DNA from 4 places in the Pseudomonas sp. AC252 genome. Region 3 is predicted to be linked to each of the others. Evidence: predicted binding sites of a transcription regulator. Region 3 holds the regulator's gene; each other region holds the start of a gene.
The links. Region 3 encodes FliA, which starts transcription of late flagellar genes. Its sites were predicted from a motif close to CTAAAGTTTNNNNNNNNNNNGCCGNTAA; they were not measured.
Positions count from the first base shown of each region.

Region 1: ACZZZ4_RS04675 (methyl-accepting chemotaxis protein) is a predicted target of FliA. The motif match lies at 1,714-1,741, and genes of this name have one in related genera.
Region 2: ACZZZ4_RS04295 (methyl-accepting chemotaxis protein) is a predicted target of FliA. The motif match lies at 2,464-2,491, and genes of this name have one in related genera.
Region 4: ACZZZ4_RS12835 (methyl-accepting chemotaxis protein) is a predicted target of FliA. The motif match lies at 1,918-1,945, and genes of this name have one in related genera.

Region 1 covers NZ_OZ409837.1:1,004,400-1,008,751, forward strand. The annotation lists gene ACZZZ4_RS04675 (methyl-accepting chemotaxis protein) at 17-1,642, opposite strand; tRNA gene ACZZZ4_RS04680 (tRNA-Pro) at 1,803-1,879, opposite strand; tRNA gene ACZZZ4_RS04685 (tRNA-Lys) at 1,976-2,051, opposite strand; tRNA gene ACZZZ4_RS04690 (tRNA-Pro) at 2,057-2,133, opposite strand; tRNA gene ACZZZ4_RS04695 (tRNA-Asn) at 2,143-2,218, opposite strand; gene clpB (ATP-dependent chaperone ClpB) at 2,515-4,352, opposite strand, start outside.
Region 2 covers NZ_OZ409837.1:921,993-926,344, reverse strand. The annotation lists tRNA gene ACZZZ4_RS04300 (tRNA-Met) at 48-124, opposite strand; gene ACZZZ4_RS04295 (methyl-accepting chemotaxis protein) at 240-2,297, opposite strand; gene ACZZZ4_RS04290 (MFS transporter) at 2,626-3,843, shown strand; gene ychF (redox-regulated ATPase YchF) at 4,026-4,352, opposite strand, start outside.
Region 3 covers NZ_OZ409837.1:3,637,354-3,641,705, reverse strand. The annotation lists gene ACZZZ4_RS16610 (chemotaxis protein CheA) at 1-141, opposite strand, end outside; gene ACZZZ4_RS16605 (protein phosphatase CheZ) at 195-983, opposite strand; gene ACZZZ4_RS16600 (chemotaxis response regulator CheY) at 1,002-1,373, opposite strand; gene fliA (RNA polymerase sigma factor FliA) at 1,541-2,281, opposite strand; gene fleN (flagellar synthesis regulator FleN) at 2,278-3,108, opposite strand; gene flhF (flagellar biosynthesis protein FlhF) at 3,225-4,352, opposite strand, start outside.
Region 4 covers NZ_OZ409837.1:2,819,679-2,824,030, forward strand. The annotation lists gene ampE (regulatory signaling modulator protein AmpE) at 1-550, shown strand, start outside; gene ACZZZ4_RS12830 (IS110 family RNA-guided transposase) at 629-1,600, opposite strand; gene ACZZZ4_RS12835 (methyl-accepting chemotaxis protein) at 2,035-4,065, shown strand; gene ACZZZ4_RS12840 (TatD family hydrolase) at 4,191-4,352, opposite strand, start outside.

The DNA of each region.
Region 1 (4,352 bases), 2.6 Mb from region 3:
TTTTATTGGCTGTCGATCACAGCTGGAAGCGTCGCACCATGCCCTGCAGGGCATTGGCCAGCTGCGACAATTCATGGCTCGACGCGCTGGTCTGATCGGCCCCGGCAGCGGAACGCACCGACAGGTCGCGAATGTTCACCAGATTGCGATCCACTTCCCGCGCCACCTGCGCCTGCTCCTCGGCAGCGCTGGCGATCACCAGGTTGCGCTCGTGAATCTCGTGCACCGACGCCGTAATCGTCACCAGCGCCTCACCCGCCCGCTCGGCCAGAACCAAAGTGCTCGCCGCACGAGATGCGCTGGCCTGCATTGACTCCAGCGCCTGGCTCGAACCGCTGCGCATGCCTTGCACCATCTGCTCGATTTCCTGCGTCGATTGCTGGGTGCGATACGCCAGCGCGCGTACCTCATCGGCCACTACCGCAAAACCGCGACCGCTTTCACCCGCACGTGCCGCTTCAATGGCAGCATTGAGCGCCAGCAGATTGGTCTGCTCGGCGATGGCGCGAATCACGTCCAGAACCTTGCCGATGTCCTGCGACTGATTGGCCAGCGACTGCACCAGTTCACCGGTGTTCTGCACATCGCTGGCCAGCGCATTGATCGCGCTGGCGGTTTCGCTGACGCGCTCCTGGCCCAATTGCGCCGACTGACTGGACTGGCGCGTGGCATCGGAGGTCGACACCGCGTTGCGCGCGACCTCCTCCACCGCAGCGGTCATCTGGTTGACCGCAGTGGCGGCTTGCTCGATTTCGTTGTTCTGCTCTTGCAGGCCTTGGGTGCTGTCGACGGTGACGGCGCTCAGTTCGTCAGCGGCAGTGGCCAGTTGTGTGGCTGAGCCGCTGATACCTTGCAGGGTCTCGCGCAGGTTCTGTTGCATCGTCGCCAAGGCCTTGAGCAAGCGGCTGACTTCGTCATTGCCATGGGTTTCGATCGGTCGGGTCAGATCGCCCTTGGCGACACTTTCAGCGGCCTCCACAGCGCTGCTCAGCGGGCGCACGATACTGCGTGTGAGCAACATCGCCAGCGCCACCGTGGCCAGCGCTGCCAAGGCAATGAAAAGAGTAACGATGGTGCGCGAGGTTTCATAATGCGCAGCGGACTTCTCGCTTTCGGCAGCGACCTGGCGGGCGAACAGATCGGCGAGATCGTTGAGTTGCTTGCCGGAGCCGTCGACCACAGTCTTCATATCGACCAACAGCAATTTGGTCAGCTCGTCACGCTTGCCCTGCTCGGCGAGGGTGAATGACTGGGCAATGCCAGTGCGGTACGCAGCGAAGGTTTTCTTGAACTGGTCGTACAGCTGCTGGCCTTCGGCAGTGTCGACCAGTTTGTCGTAGGCGGCGATCTTCTCGCTCAGCTCCTTGTCGCGGGTGTCCATCTGGCCGCGATAGGTGGCGATGTTGGCCGGATCCTGATCGAGCGCCATGCGCAGGGAGATAGTGCGGATGCGCAGCATCAGTTCACGGATCTCGTCGCCGCCACGGATGCTCGGCAACCAGCGGTTCTCCACCGCCACCTCACTGTCGCGGATGCTCGACATCTGCCCTAGCGCAAACACGCCGAGCAAGGCCACCAATACCGCGATCAGGGCAAATCCCAGGGCAGCCCGGGGAGCAATATTCAACTGACGAAGCAACATGACGAACGCCCTTATTCTTGTAATGGCCAGATCAAGGGGCGAAGCGTTGGCAGTCCCCTCGTGTTAGCGGGCTATCGGCAGGTTGTATGACGACTTGAAGGGATTCGCCTTTCGGCAGGCAAAAAAATCCCCGTATCTTTCGATACGAGGATTTTCAATATGGTCGGGGTAAGGGGATTCGAACTCCTGACATCCTGCTCCCAAAGCAGGCGCGCTACCGGACTGCGCTATACCCCGGTAAAAAAAGGCGACCTTTCAAAGATCGCCTTCTTCGATCAGCGCTTTTGGCCTCTGATCTTAAGATTCGATCCCAGCGCAAACTGGTTTCAAAAATGGTGGGTCGTGTGGGATTCGAACCTACGACCAATTGGTTAAAAGCCAACTGCTCTACCAACTGAGCTAACGACCCAAATATGGTCGGGGTAAGGGGATTCGAACTCCTGACATCCTGCTCCCAAAGCAGGCGCGCTACCGGACTGCGCTATACCCCGGTTTGAAATTGGCTCCGTGACCAGGACTCGAACCTGGGACCCAATGATTAACAGTCATTTGCTCTACCGACTGAGCTATCACGGAACTACATATTTCAATTTACAACGGTGAAGCTTTGTTGCATCTCGCCACCCGTTCGCATCGCTGCGTTCGTGTGTCTGAGGCGCGCTATTCTACAACCTAGAACACCTCTGTCAACCCCCTAAATTGCTTTCAAGTTAATGATTTGCAACTTATTTCAGATTCCAACCCAGTGGGTTGAAACGCTGCCGGTGACTGACTGCGGGGCGCACTTTACAAGCCTTTTCCTTTGAGTTCAACAGCCTGGCGAAAAAAGGCCTCGCATTGCGAGGCCTTCCCGGTTTCATTGTCGCCAAGGCTTAGCCGAAAACGATTACGTCGTTCTCGACCTTGCCGGTGGCGGTGTCGCCAGGCATGAAATGACCCGACAGGATCAACTGCGCCAGCGGGTTTTCGATCCAGCGCTGGATCGCCCGTTTCAGAGGCCGTGCGCCATACACCGGGTCGTAACCGACCGCGATCAGCTTGTCCATCGCTTCCGGGCTCAGCTCCAGCTTCAGCTCGCGCTCGGCCAGACGACTGCGCAGACGACCCAACTGGATCTCGGTAATCCCGGCGATCTGATCCCGCGCCAGCGGCTCGAAGATCACCACCTCGTCGACCCGGTTGATGAACTCCGGACGGAAGTGCGACGTCAGCGCGTCCATCACCGCAGCGCGCTGCGCCTCACGATCACCGACCAGTTCCTGGATCTGCATCGATCCCAGGTTGGACGTCATCACGATCACCGTGTTGCGGAAGTCCACCGTACGCCCGTGACTGTCGGTCAGCCGGCCATCCTCAAGCACTTGCAGCAGGATGTTGAACACATCCGGATGGGCCTTCTCGACTTCGTCCATGAGGATCACCGAGTACGGCTTGCGACGCACCGCTTCGGTCAGATAACCGCCCTCTTCATAACCGACGTAGCCTGGTGGCGCGCCGATCAGACGAGCCACGGAATGTTTCTCCATGAACTCGGACATGTCGATCCGTACCATAGCCTCTTCGGTATCGAAGAGGAACTCGGCCAAGGCCTTGCACAGCTCGGTTTTACCGACGCCGGTCGGGCCGAGGAACATGAACGAGCCGCTCGGACGATTCGGGTCGGACAACCCGGCGCGGGAACGCCGCACGGCGTTGGCCACGGCCACGACCGCTTCTTCCTGACCGATCACCCGTTTGTGCAACAGGCTTTCCATCTTCATCAGCTTGTCGCGCTCGCCTTCAAGCATTTTCGACACCGGGATACCGGTCCACTTCGACACGACTTCGGCAATCTCTTCCTCGGTCACCTTGCTGCGCAGCAACTGGTTTTCGCTCTTGCCGTGCTGGTCGACCATTTGCAGGCTGCGCTCCAGATCCGGGATCACCCCGTACTGCAACTCGGCCATGCGATTCAGGTCGCCTTTGCGGCGTGCGGCTTCCAACTCCTGACGCGATTGCTCGATCTTCTGCTGAATCTGCGCAGAACCCTGCACCTCGGCTTTTTCCGAGTTCCAGATTTCTTCCAGATCGGAATACTCACGCTCGTGACGCTCGATTTCTTCCTGGAGTTTTTCCAGGCGTTTCTTCGCTGCGTCGTCACTTTCTTTCTTCAGTGCCTGGGATTCAACCTTCAGCTGAATCAGGCGCCGCTCCAGACGATCGAGCACTTCCGGTTTGGAGTCGATCTCCATACGGATACGGCTGGCGGCCTCGTCGATCAGGTCGATGGCCTTGTCCGGCAGTTGCCGATCAGTGATGTAGCGATGGCTGAGTTTCGCCGCGGCAATGATCGCGCCGTCGGTGATCGCCACCTTGTGGTGAACCTCGTAACGCTCTTTAAGGCCACGCAGGATTGCGATGGTATCTTCCTCGCTCGGCTCGTCCACCAGGACTTTCTGGAAACGCCGCTCGAGCGCCGCATCCTTCTCAATATATTGGCGGTACTCGTTGAGCGTGGTCGCGCCGACGCAGTGCAACTCGCCGCGAGCCAACGCTGGCTTGAGCATGTTGCCGGCGTCCATCGAGCCTTCGCCTTTACCGGCGCCGACCATGGTGTGCAGTTCGTCGATGAACAGAATGATCTGCCCTTCCTGCTTCGACAGTTCGTTGAGCAAGCCTTTCAGGCGCTCTTCGAACTCGCCGCGATACTTGGCGCCGGCAATCAACGCAC
Region 2 (4,352 bases), 2.7 Mb from region 3:
GAGGCATAAAAAAACGGCCTACCTTTCGGTAAGCCGTTTTTAGTACTTGGTGGCTACACAGGGACTTGAACCCCGGACCCCAGCATTATGAATGCTATGCTCTAACCAACTGAGCTATGTAGCCAAGTGGCGCGCATTATTCCCCTGAAATGGCAAAGCGTCAAGCGTAAATCGAAAATATTTCTTCCTGTTTTCAACCGCTTATCCTCCAGCCCCGAAAATCGGGGCCGGGGAGGGCGTCAGCGCAGTTGGAATCTGGCGGTATTGGCGCTCAGGGCTTCGCTGCCCTGGCTCAAGGTGTCGGCCGCGAGGTTCACCGCCCGTGCGCCTTCAAGCAAACGCACCGCCGCTTGATCGACCTGCTGGATATTGCCGCTGACTTCGTCGGCGGTGCTGGCCTGTTCTTCAACCGCCGTGGCGATTTGCGCCAGGGTGTCGGTGACGCTCTGTACGGCGCTGGCGATTTCTCCCAAGCGTTCGCCGAGTCCGGTGACCGCCTCGGCATCCGATTGCGCCTGGCCGCAGGCGGCTTCCATCAGGCTCACCGCTTCGTTGACCGTCGCGCGCAGGCTGTCGACGGTGCCAGCGATCTGCGCGGTGGACGATTGCGTGCGTTGCGAGAGGCTGCGCACCTCGTCGGCGACCACGGCAAAGCCGCGACCCTGTTCGCCGGCGCGGGCGGCTTCGATGGCGGCGTTGAGCGCGAGCAGGTTGGTCTGCTCGGCGACGCCGCGAATCGTGTCCACTACCAGTTGAATCTGTTGGCCTTGCTCGCTGACCCGGCCGAGCGCGGCGGCAGTGTCGTTCAGGCGCTGATTGAGCTGCTGAATGCTGGCCGTGGTGCGCTGGCTGTCGCGGCTGCTGTCGGCGGCGATGCGCCGGGTCTGCTGGGCGCTGCCGGAGGCCTGTTCGCAACTCTGCGCGACGCCTTGCGAGGTGGCGGCCAGTTGTGTGGCGGCAGCGGCGATCTGGCTGATCTGCAACTGCTGCGCCTCGACTTCGCTCAGGGCGCCGCTGGAGTGTTGGTTGAGGCTCCGCACCGCGTTGCTCAACTGCGAGGTCTCGTGGTCGACGCCAAGCATGCTGCTGCGCAGTTGCACCACAGCGACGTTGAGCGCGGTGCTGATCGCTGCCAGCTCATCGCGCCCCACCACCGGCACTTGCAGGCTCAGGTTGCCGTCGCGCAAAGCTTCGGCGAGTAGGGTGATGCCGCTGGCGCTGCGGCGGATCGAGGCTTGCAGGCAAACGAACAGGTACAACGCGGCCAGCAGCAGGCAACCGAAGATTGCGGCGACAAGAATGAACTGGCGGATCGCCGAGCTGTAATACGCATCGAGCCGCTGATCCAGCGCGACCAGGGATTGCTGGCGCAGGGACGCGAGGTCGGTGAGCAGCGCGTCGAGGCTGCGTTCGAAGTCTTCCGGCTTGAGGTTGATGCTGCCGCCGAACACACCGTCGTCGAGGACTTTCAGGCCGCTATCGAGGTGTTTCAGGCTGTCGTGATACTGACCGGCCCAGGCTTGCAGCTCGACTGGCAGACGCGCCTCCAGCAGGCCGGCGGTTTTCACCAGTTGCTCGCGGGCGTCGCCGATGCGGCTGCGCAGGTCGCGCAACTGCAAGCGGCTCTGCAGGGTGAACTGCCCGGAGACCACCGAAGCCTGGCCGACTGCGGCGAGACGCCCGACCCGCTCGATCAGGTCAGGTGCGTGTTGCGTGGAAATCTGCGTCAGCAAGTAGGTTTCCAGCCACGGCGCTAGGGTCAGGCGATTATCCATGACGATCTGCTCGCGCAAGGCTTGCAGCGCGCCCAGGGCATTGGTGAAGCGGTCGTAACCGTCCGGCCACCAGCCAACGCTGCTGAGACTTTTCGAATCCAGACCATTGAGTGCGGTTTGCAGCGCCTGATAGCGCGCGAGGATTTCGTCCTCGGCGCCTTGCTGGCTCAGTGCATTGCCCAACTCCGTGGTGGCTTGCAGCACCGCCGGTTGCACGCCGTCGAAGGCAGCCATGGCGGCGAGGGTGGCCGGTGTCGGCTGACGATTGGTCTCGGTGGCGCGCCAGCGGGCGGCGCGGTCGCGTTGCGCGGCGAGCAGGTTGTCCAGCGCATCCAGCGCGAGCAATTGACGCACACCGGCACGTTCGCCGGAGATCAGATTGAGCTTCTCGCGATAGTCATGGCCGATCATCAACAGGCTGCCGGCCAGCGGCAGAATGAACAGCAGAAACAATAATTGGAATTTACCTGCGAAGCCAAACCGCCCCAGCAATTTGATCCCCGGTGAAAGGAAAGCCTGCATGCCTCATGACTCCTCTGGACACCACGCACCATTGGCGTGCATCGCGAACCTTTGGGCTGCGACCTGTGCCCTCTAAAAGGCCTCGAAAGTTCACCCATGCCCGCTCTGTAGGCCGGCTCTGTAGCGAAACTTCCCATTGTCGAGCGCCTTTGTAAGGCGATCGTGTTCAAGGGCAGAAGCAAGGCAAGATTCAGACCATGGCGTTGCGCTATCACCGTTCGCTCGACGACCAGTTAGTTAGCTGCCTAAGGGGATAGCGCGAGCGCACCGAAAAATGGCACATTGACGCACCTGCCTGCGGGCACTCATCTGCTGTCCGGAAATTTTCATGGCTATCAGCAACGTTCAGACCGCCGCTGCCTCGGCGACCGCTGCTCCGCAAAGCAGCCCCTTGGTGATGCGCATCATCGGCGCGGTGGCGCTGGCGCATTTGATCAACGACCTGATCCAGTCGGTGCTGCCTTCGATCTATCCGATGCTCAAGGCCAACTACGGCCTGACGTTTACCCAGGTCGGCCTGATCACCTTGACCTTCCAGTTGACCGCGTCGCTGTTGCAGCCGTGGGTCGGTTATCACACTGATCGCCACCCGAAACCGTGGCTGTTGCCGGCGGGCACGGTGTGTACGTTGATCGGCATTCTGATGATGTCGGTGGTCGGCAGCTTCCCGATGATTCTGCTGGCGGCGGCGCTGATCGGCATTGGCTCGTCGACCTTTCACCCGGAAGCCTCGCGTGTTGCGCGTCTGGCTTCGGGTGGACGCTTTGGCCTGGCACAATCGACCTTCCAGGTCGGTGGCAATGCCGGCTCCGCGTTCGGCCCGTTGCTGGCGGCGGCGATCATCATTCCCTTCGGCCAGGGCAATGTGGCGTGGTTCGGTCTGTTCGCGGTGTTTGCGCTGTTTGTGCTGTACCGCATCAGCCGCTGGTACGCCAACCACCTGAACCTGTTCAAGCTCAAGGCCGGCCAGGCGGCGACGCACGGCTTGTCGAAGGGCAGGGTGACCAGTGCGCTGGTGGTGCTGGGGCTACTGGTGTTCTCCAAATATTTCTACATGGCCAGTTTCACCAGCTACTTCACCTTCTACCTGATCGAGAAGTTCGACCTGTCGGTGGCCAGCTCGCAGCTGCACTTGTTCCTTTTCCTGGGCGCAGTGGCGGCGGGGACGTTCTTCGGTGGACCGATTGGCGACAAGATCGGGCGCAAGGCAGTGATCTGGTTTTCCATCCTGGGGGTGGCGCCATTCACCTTGATCCTGCCGCATGTCGATCTGTTCTGGACCAGCATTCTCAGCGTGGTGATCGGCTTCATTCTCGCCTCGGCGTTCTCAGCGATCGTGGTGTACGCGCAGGAACTGGTGCCGGGTAATGTCGGGATGATTGCCGGGATTTTCTTCGGCCTGATGTTTGGTTTCGGCGGGATTGGCGCCGCGCTGCTCGGGCATCTGGCGGATGTGCACGGGATTGAGTACGTGTATTTCCTGTGCTCGTTCCTGCCGTTGTTTGGTGTGTTGGCGATCTTCCTGCCGCGTACTAAAAAGGCGTGATCAGACGAATCGAACTGTGGGAGCGAGCCTGCTCGCGAATGGGTGGGTCAGTTGACGAATGCTTAGCTGACACGCCGCATTCGCGAGCAGGCTCGCTCCCACAGGGAAATGTACGCAGTCACTGAATTTCAGGCACAAAAAAGCCGCGTATCAAACGCGGCTTTTTCTTGCCCGGCTGTTGCTTAGACGTTGAAACGGAAGTGCATCACGTCGCCGTCCTTGACGATGTAATCCTTGCCTTCCAGGCGCCATTTGCCGGCTTCCTTGGCGCCGGCTTCGCCCTTGTACTGGATGAAGTCGTTGTAGGCGATGACTTCGGCACGGATGAAGCCTTTTTCGAAGTCGGTGTGGATCACGCCAGCGGCCTGTGGTGCGGTGGCACCGACCTTGACGGTCCAGGCGCGGACTTCTTCGACACCGGCGGTGAAGTAGGTCTGCAGGTGCAGCATTTCGTAGCCGGCGCGGATCACGCGGTTCAGGCCAGGCTCTTCCAGGCCCAGAGCCTCGAG
Region 3 (4,352 bases):
ACCGCGAAAAATTGCATTGAGCAGATCTGCATCATCCGGGCGGCTTTCCAGCTCGACCAGTTGTTCGGACAGTTGCTCAAGAATCTCGCCGGCCTCAACCAGGAAATCCTGAAGGATCTCTTCATCGGCGCCGAAGCTCATTAATGGGGTGCTCCTACAGGTCTAAAAACCCAAAAAACCCGAATTCCGAAACTCTAGAATCCAAGGCTGGATAACAAATCGTCCACATCGTCCTGACCGGACACAACGTCTTCTCGTTTATCGGCATGAATCTGCGGACCTTCACCCTGCGAGAGATGTTTTTGTGGATCTTTTTCAGCAAGCATTGCGGCGCGGTCATGTTCGATGCCCGCAAAGCGGTCGACCTGACTGGCCATGAGCACGAGTTTGAGCAGATTGCTTTCGACTTCGGTGACCAGTTGGGTCACACGCTTGATCACCTGACCTGTGAGGTCCTGGTAATCCTGAGCCAGCAGAATGTCGTTGAGGTTGCTCGACACCGCACGGTTGTCCGTGCTGCTGCGTGACAGAAAACCGTCGACCCGGCGCGCCAGTTCGCGGAACTCTTCTGCCCCGACCTCGCGACGCATGAAGCGGCCCCAATCGGCGCTCAAGGTCTGCGCTTCATCAGCGAGACTGTTGACCACCGGCGTGGCGCTTTCCACCAGATCCATGGTGCGGTTGGCCGCGGCTTCCGTCAGCTTGACCACATAGCCCAGGCGTTCGGTGGCGTCGGTGATTTGCGACACTTCCTCAGCCTGCGGCATGTGCGGATCGATCTGGAAATTGACGATCGCACTGTGCAGTTCACGTGTGAGCTTGCCCACTTCCTGATACAGGCCGCGGTCACGGGTCTGATTGAGCTCATGGATCAGTTGCACCGCGTCGCCGAACTTGCCTTTTTCAAGGCTCTCGACCAGTTCGACCGCGTGTTTTTTCAGGGTCGATTCGAAATCGCCCTGTGATGATTCGTTATGCTCCATAGCTCCCCCGCGCATTCATCAGCCGATGCGTTCGAAAATCTTCTCGATTTTGTCTTTCAACGCTTGAGCCGTGAAAGGTTTGACTACGTAACCGTTCACACCGGCCTGAGCGGCCTCGATGATCTGCTCGCGCTTGGCTTCAGCAGTCACCATCAACACCGGGAGGTGCTTGAGTTTTTCATCGGCGCGCACGTGACGCAGCAGGTCGATACCGGTCATGCCCGGCATGTTCCAGTCCGTTACCAGAAAGTCGATGCTGCCGCTGTTGAGCACCGGAATGGCGGTGACGCCATCGTCGGCCTCGACGGTGTTGGTGAACCCAAGATCGCGCAGCAGGTTCTTGATGATCCGCCGCATCGTTGAGAAGTCATCAACGATGAGGATTTTCATGTCTTTGTTCAATTCGACCTCCAAGCAGTCTTAAACGCGCCCAGCACCTGGACGCGCCACTTCAATCAATCGGCATAGCACTCGAAGTTTGTCTGGAGCACAACGGATCGAGACCGGCGCCGTTCATCACCGCACCAGCCTCGTTTCGCAGTGTCCCCACACTGCCTTCAGCGCGCTCGCCACTCCCCCAAACGCCCCCGCAGACGGGCCGCGCACTGGCTGTGTAACTGGCTGACCCGCGATTCACTGACGCCAAGGACTTCACCGATTTCCTTGAGGTTCAGCTCTTCGTCGTAGTACAGCGCCAACACCAGTCGCTCACGCTCCGGCAAATTGGCAATCGCGTCCGCCAGCGCCGACTGGAAGCGTTCATCTTCCAGATCGCGTGACGGCTCCATATGAGCACTCGCGCCATCCTCGTGCAGCCCTTCGTGTTCGCCGTCCTGCAACAGGTCGTCGAAACTGAACAGGCGGCTGCCCAAGGTGTCATTCAGAATCCCGTAGTAATCGTCGAGACTCAATTGGAGTTCGGCCGCAACCTCGTGATCTTTAGCGTCACGGCCGGTTTTAGCTTCAATCGAGCGAATCGCGTCGCTGACCATCCTGGTATTACGGTGAACCGAGCGTGGCGCCCAGTCCCCTTTGCGCACTTCATCGAGCATCGCGCCGCGGATTCGAATGCCCGCGTACGTTTCGAAACTGGCGCCTTTGCTGGCGTCGTATTTGGTCGAGACTTCGAGCAAACCGATCATCCCGGCCTGGATCAGGTCTTCGACCTGCACGCTGGCCGGCAGGCGTGCCAGCAAGTGATAGGCAATGCGCTTGACCAGTGGCGCGTAGCGCTCGATCAATTCGTATTGCGCGTCACGCGCCGACTTTTTGTAAAGATTCATGCCACTGGCGGTCATATCACAGGCCCTGCGGTTTGCTGCACGAGACGCTCGACGAAAAATTCCAGATGCCCGCGCGGGTTGGCCGGCAGCGGCCAGGTGTCGACCTTCTGGGCGATGGCCTTGAAGGCCAGCGCGCACTTGGAACGGGGAAAGGCTTCGTAGACGGCGCGCTGCTTCTGCACTGCCTTGCGCACGCTTTCGTCGTACGGCACGGCGCCGACGTATTGTAGGGCGACGTCGAGAAAGCGATCCGTGACCTTGGTCAACTTGGCGAACAGGTTGCGCCCTTCCTGCGGGCTCTGCGCCATGTTGGCCAGCACGCGGAAGCGGTTCATGCCGTAGTCGCGATTGAGCAACTTGATCAGCGCGTAAGCGTCGGTGATCGAAGTCGGCTCGTCGCAGACCACCAGCAACACTTCCTGGGCGGCGCGCACGAAACTGACTACCGAGTCACCAATGCCCGCAGCGGTGTCGATCACCAGCACGTCGAGATTGTCGCCGATGTCGCTGAACGCCTGGATCAGGCCAGCGTGTTGCGCCGGGCTCAGGTGCACCATGCTCTGCGTGCCGGAGGCCGCCGGCACGATGCGAATCCCGCCCGGGCCCTGCAACAGCACGTCGCGCAGTTCGCAACGGCCTTCGATGACGTCGGCCAGTGTGCGTTTGGGTGTCAGCCCCAGCAGAACGTCGACGTTCGCCAGGCCCAGGTCGGCGTCCAGCAGCATGACCCGACGGCCAAGCTCTGCCAGCGCCAGGGACAAGTTCACTGACACGTTAGTCTTGCCGACGCCACCTTTGCCGCCGGTCACCGCGATCACCTGTACGGGATGCATGCTGCCCATGTTATTTCTTTACCTTGTCTTGCATAGACGGAGGCCACATTACTGGCTGCGCGTTCACGATCGGAACAATGCGTGGCAGACCATCGATGTAGGTACAAAAACTGTTCATGATTACCTCAGCCAACCTGCTTGGTCGGGCTGTGATAGATATCAGCGAACATGTCAGCCATGGCTTCTTCGCTGGGTTCTTCCTGCATTTGCACGCTGACGGCGCGGCTGACCAGTTGATGACGACGCGGCAGATGCAGATCATCCGGAATCCGTGGGCCATCGGTCAGATACGCGACCGGCAATTCATGACTGATCGCCAGGCTCAACACTTCGCCGAGACTGGCCGTTTCATCCAGTTTAGTCAGGATGCAGCCGGCCAGCCCGCAACGCTTGTAACTGTGATAAGCGGCGGTTAGAACCTGTTTCTGGCTGGTGGTTGCCAGGACCAGATAATTTTTTGAGCGAATGCCACGCCCGGCCAGGCTCTCAAGCTGCATGCGCAACGCCGGATCACTGGCTTGCAGGCCGGCAGTATCGATCAAAACCACGCGCTTGCGTAGCAGTGGATCCAATGCCTGCACCAGCGACTGACCCGGATCGACGTGCGTTACCGGCACGTTAAGAATGCGCCCGAGGGTTTTCAATTGTTCCTGCGCGCCGATGCGGAAGCTGTCCATGCTCACCAGTGCGACGTTCTGCGCGCCGTACTTGAGCACGTAACGCGCGGCGAGCTTGGCCAGCGTGGTGGTCTTGCCCATGCCGGCGGGGCCGACCATGGCAATCACACCGCCCTCTTCCAGCGGCTCGACTTCCGGTACGGCAATCATCCGCGCCAGGTGCGCGAGCAGCATGCGCCAGGCCTGACGGGGTTCTTCGATATCGGTGATCATCGCCAGCAGATCGCGCGACAGCGGGCCGGACAGGCCGATGCGCTGCAGACGGCGATACAGATTGGCCTGGGCCGGACGGCTGCCTTGCAACTGATTCCAGGCCAGGGTGCCGAGCTGCACTTCCATCAGCTCGCGCAGGCTGTTCAATTCAAAACGCATCGAATCCAGTGCACGCGGATCGACACCCGCGGAGGCCTGCGCAGGGGCTGCGGCCGGGCGCGTCGGGGCGGCGTAGGTCGGCTCGCTCAGCGGCTCGGCAGCGGTCAGCGGCAGGCCTGCGGTCAACGGCAGCCCGGCGAACAACTGCTGATTGGTGTTGCCGTCGGCTTCGCCACGCAGGCTCAGCTCGGCCTGGGCGGTGAC
Region 4 (4,352 bases), 820 kb from region 3:
CGGGCCGTTTCGCGATGCCTGGCGTCGTGAGGATCTGCAAGCGGCGGCGCACGTGGCCAAGCGCGACCTGAACATCTGCGCTGACAGCGGCGAGCAATTGCTCGAGCAAGTGCAAGGTCATTTGTTGTGGCAGGCCTATCAGAGTTTTTTCGCGGTGATCTTCTGGTACTTCCTCCTCGGTCCGGTGGCGGCATTGGCCTATCGGCTGTTGGCGCTGGCCGAAGAGCACGGGACCAACCCGGCGCTGGTCGAGCGTGCTGCGCAGCTGCGCCATGCCTTCGATTGGGTGCCGGTGCGTTTGCTGGCGGCGAGTCTGGCGCTGGTCGGCAACTTCGTCGCGGTCAGTCGAGTGATGCTGCACGAACTGCTGAACTGGAACATCAGCGCTGCGCAGTTGATCAACAAGGTGGGCTTGGCAGCCGGGGAGGTTCCACCGCCAGTGGTCGGCCCGGACGGCATCAACACCCTCGACTGCCTGTGGGAACTGCTGCTGCGCGCGGCGGTGCTGTGGTATGCCGGGTTTGCCTTGTGGACTGTTCTGGTTCACTGATTAGAGAAGATCAAAAGATCGCAGCCTGCGGCAACTCCTACATGGGATCGCATTTCCCTGTAGATACCGTCTTGAGCCTCACCGGGCAAGCGCAAGTTTCGGGTCATATGGCAGTCCAGACTTGAGCACTCCGTAAACGAAGTGCAGCAGCTTGCGCATTGCTGCGCAGATGATCTGCTTGGGGGCCTTGCCGTTGGCCTCCAGGCGTTCTTTCATCGCCTTGATCGCCTTATTGTGTTTCAGCGCCACCATGCCAGGCATGTAGAGGCCTGCACGCAGCCGTGCCGACCCTACTCTTGAGATCAGGGTATGACCTTTGAGCTTTCCTGATTCCTGCAGCTTTGGATTGAGCCCTGCAGCAGCGACCAGTTGGCGAGGATCACTGTATTTGCGCAAGTCACCCAGTTCGGCCAGCAATCGTTCAAGCGTTTTTTGTCCGATGCCGTCGATGGTGACGATGAGATCCCGCATCTGACGCATATCCGGGTCGTCATCGATGTGTTTTTTGATCGCCTTGTGCGTTTCTACGATCTCTTTTTCAATATGGCGCAGAACGGAGTTGATCGAGTCTTTGACCTTTTCGTCGGAAACGTCCAGACGATTAAGCTCCATTTGTTCCATTTCCTGAAGGTCATCCAAGCGGCGCACCATTGCTTTCAACTGGCGGTATTTCAGCGGCTCAGGCGCCCATGGGTGAAGTTTTTGATCTTTTTCCCGGGCAAAGTCGGCGATCAGTTTGGCATCACTTTTATCAGTCTTGATGCGGCGCAGTTCGCTGTCAGCGTACGCTTTGGTCGTAGCCGGGTTCACGACGCAGACCCGGAAGCCTTTGTTGTAAACGAACTCCGCGAGTTCCAAGTGGTAAACGCTCGTGGCTTCCATCACGATCAGGGCCGAACGCTCGGCGTTTTTTTCTAGCCACGCCTCAAACTCTTTAAAGCCCTTTGGATCGTTGGCCAGCTTGGCCTTGGTTTTGTGCTTGCCGTTGGGCTGGTGTGTAGCGATATCAAAGGTGTTCTTTGCGATGTCGACGCCAACGAAACCGGACATGATCGTTTCTCCACTTGTTCCCTGTTGCGATCATCACGTCACTCTGTCCAACCTTGCGAATGCGGGCTCTCGCCGCAGGCGGGCCCAAGATACCGTGCGAACTGTACGAGTGAGTGTGGAGGGCTGGAGCACGATCTACGTCACAGGCAAAAAGCCTAAGGAGCTGCGCGGCTTCCAAGTCCCTCCCTCGATGATCAGTCGAGAACTATCGCTCCTGACGGAGCGTTAGTCGAGATACAAGGAGCTGCCGAAGGCTCGGGCCGCGATCGGACGATCTTTTCGCTTTTGACTGTGGCGATCACTGCATCGCCATTAACCTTAAGTTACAAAACCTCCCGCCGATTTGCGCTATACAGAGATAGCGCCCGATAGTGGCTATCTGCTGTCGCTCCGCGCCTGCCAATAAAAACAAGAAAAACCAAGGGAGACTTCCAGTGAAGAGCTTGCTCTATCCCGCCGTCTCGCTGATGAACCGTCTGAGCTTCGGCATGAAGTTCAGCCTGATCAGCGTGCTGTTCCTGGTGCCGATGCTGGTGACCAATTTCTATCTGGTGCGCGACTCCTATCGCGAATTTCAGGGCACCCGCGTCGAACTGCAGAGCCTCGACCTGTTGGGCAGCAGCTTGAGCCTGCGTCGCGATCTGGAGACCCTGAACAATCTGGTGCAGATCGACGTCACCCTCGGCCAGTCCGCCAAGGCGGGCAATGTCGAAGCGCAGATCCAGACGCTGGAGCAGGCTTTGCTCGCGCGCCTGGAAGGGCTGGCGGCGATGACCGAGGACCCGGAGCAGATCAAGCAGTTCGAGGCGAAACGCGATGAAATGATCGCCGCGTTCAAGGCCCAGCAAGCGGAGAGCTCGCTGCAAAGCAAAAGCGCGTTGATTGGCAAGTTGCTGGCCAATGCGCAGATTTTCAGCCAGATCATCACCAGTCAGGCCGGGTTGAGCCGCGATAACCAGAGCGACATTCGCCAGCTCAGCGAACTGGTCACGCTGATTACCCCTAGCATCACGCAGACCCTCGGCGAGGGCCGAGCGATGGGCTCGTATTCGTTGGGCCAGGGCTTTCTCAACAGTTCCTCGAGCACGCGTTTTGACGAGTTGCTGGTGCAGATCGAAAAGCTCCAGGCCGAGTACGCGCTGAAACTGCAAGACGCCCTCGGTTCCAGCAGCGCCGCACGCGAATCCCTCAGTGCCCAGGCCGACACCAGCAAGGCTTCACTCAAGCAGGCCAGCGAGCTGTTCGAAGAACAAGTGGTGATGGCCGACACCCTCGATGCGCCGTGGCAGGCGTTCTACGATCAGGTCACCGGGCTGATGGAACACACCTACCAGCTCAATCAGGCCACGCTGAAATTCCTCGGCAGCCAGTTGCAGCAGCGTCTGGCGCAGAATCGCACGCACATGATTCTGCAAGCCTCGGCGCTGTCGGTGGTGTTCGTGCTGATTTTCTATCTTTATGGCGGTTTCTACGCCTCGACCCGCACCACCCTGAAAAGCCTTGGCGCGATGATGGACAAGGTCGCGGCCGGTGACATGACCGTCAACTTCAAGGCCAGCAGCCGTGATGAACTGGGCGAGTTGGGCGAGGTGTTCAACGGCACGGTGAAGAAGATTCACGACTTGATCGAACGTGTCGGTCACACCGTCGGCGAGGTCGAGCGTCAGGCCGGACAGGTCGAAAGCGTGTCGGCGCAAAGCAATCAGGCCGTCGCCGGGCAGCGTACGCAGATCGAACAAGTGGCGACGGCGATGAACCAGATGTCGGCGACGTCAATGGAAGTCGCGCGCAGTGCTGCGGCCGCGGTGAGCAGCGCCCATAGCGTCAACGACGAAACCCTCAGCGGGCGCGGTCTGGTGGAATCGCAGCAAGGCAGCATTGCCGCGCTGGCCAGCGAAATCGATCAGTCGGTGCTAGTGATCAATCAACTGGCCAGCGACAGCCAGTCGATCAGCCAGGTGCTGGAAGTGATCAAAAGCATCGCCGAACAGACCAACCTGCTGGCGCTCAACGCCGCGATCGAAGCGGCCCGGGCCGGTGAGCAGGGGCGCGGTTTTGCCGTGGTCGCCGACGAAGTGCGCACCTTGGCCAAGCGCACCCAGCAATCGACCGAAGAAATCGAACAGATGATCGCCAAGTTGCACGGCGGCGTCGGCGCGGCGGTGAAGGCCATGGGTGTCAGCCATCAGATGGCCAATGGCACGGTCGGGCAGTCGGAGAAGGTCCAGCAGGCACTGGAAAATATTCTTGGCGCGGTGGGCATGATCGTCGACCAGAACCAGCAGATCGCCGCCGCCGTCGAACAGCAGACCGCCGTGGCCCATGACATCGACCAGAACATCGTCGAGATCAACCGAGCCGGCGAACGCACAGCGCAAGGTGCGCACCAGACCGAAGATGCCAGCCGCGCGCTGTCGGCGCAGGTGGTAGAACTCAAACAACTGATCAGCGCGTTTCGCGTCTGAAAGGCTGGAGCCGGATCAAAAATGTGGGAGCGAGCCTGCTCGCGAAGGCGGTGGGTCAGGCACTGGCGATGTCACTGACAGATTGCTTTCGCGAGCAGGCTCGCTCCCACAGGGGATTTGCGGTGTTACCAGCCGAAGACTTCGCGGCAGTTGGCGGTGCTGACGTTGGCCAGTTGTTCTGGGGTGATATTCATCAGCTCGGCCAGCGCCGCACAAATCGCCGGCAGATGCGCCGGGCTGTTGCGCTGGCCGGGGAACATCGCGGGGGCCATGTCCGGTGAATCGGT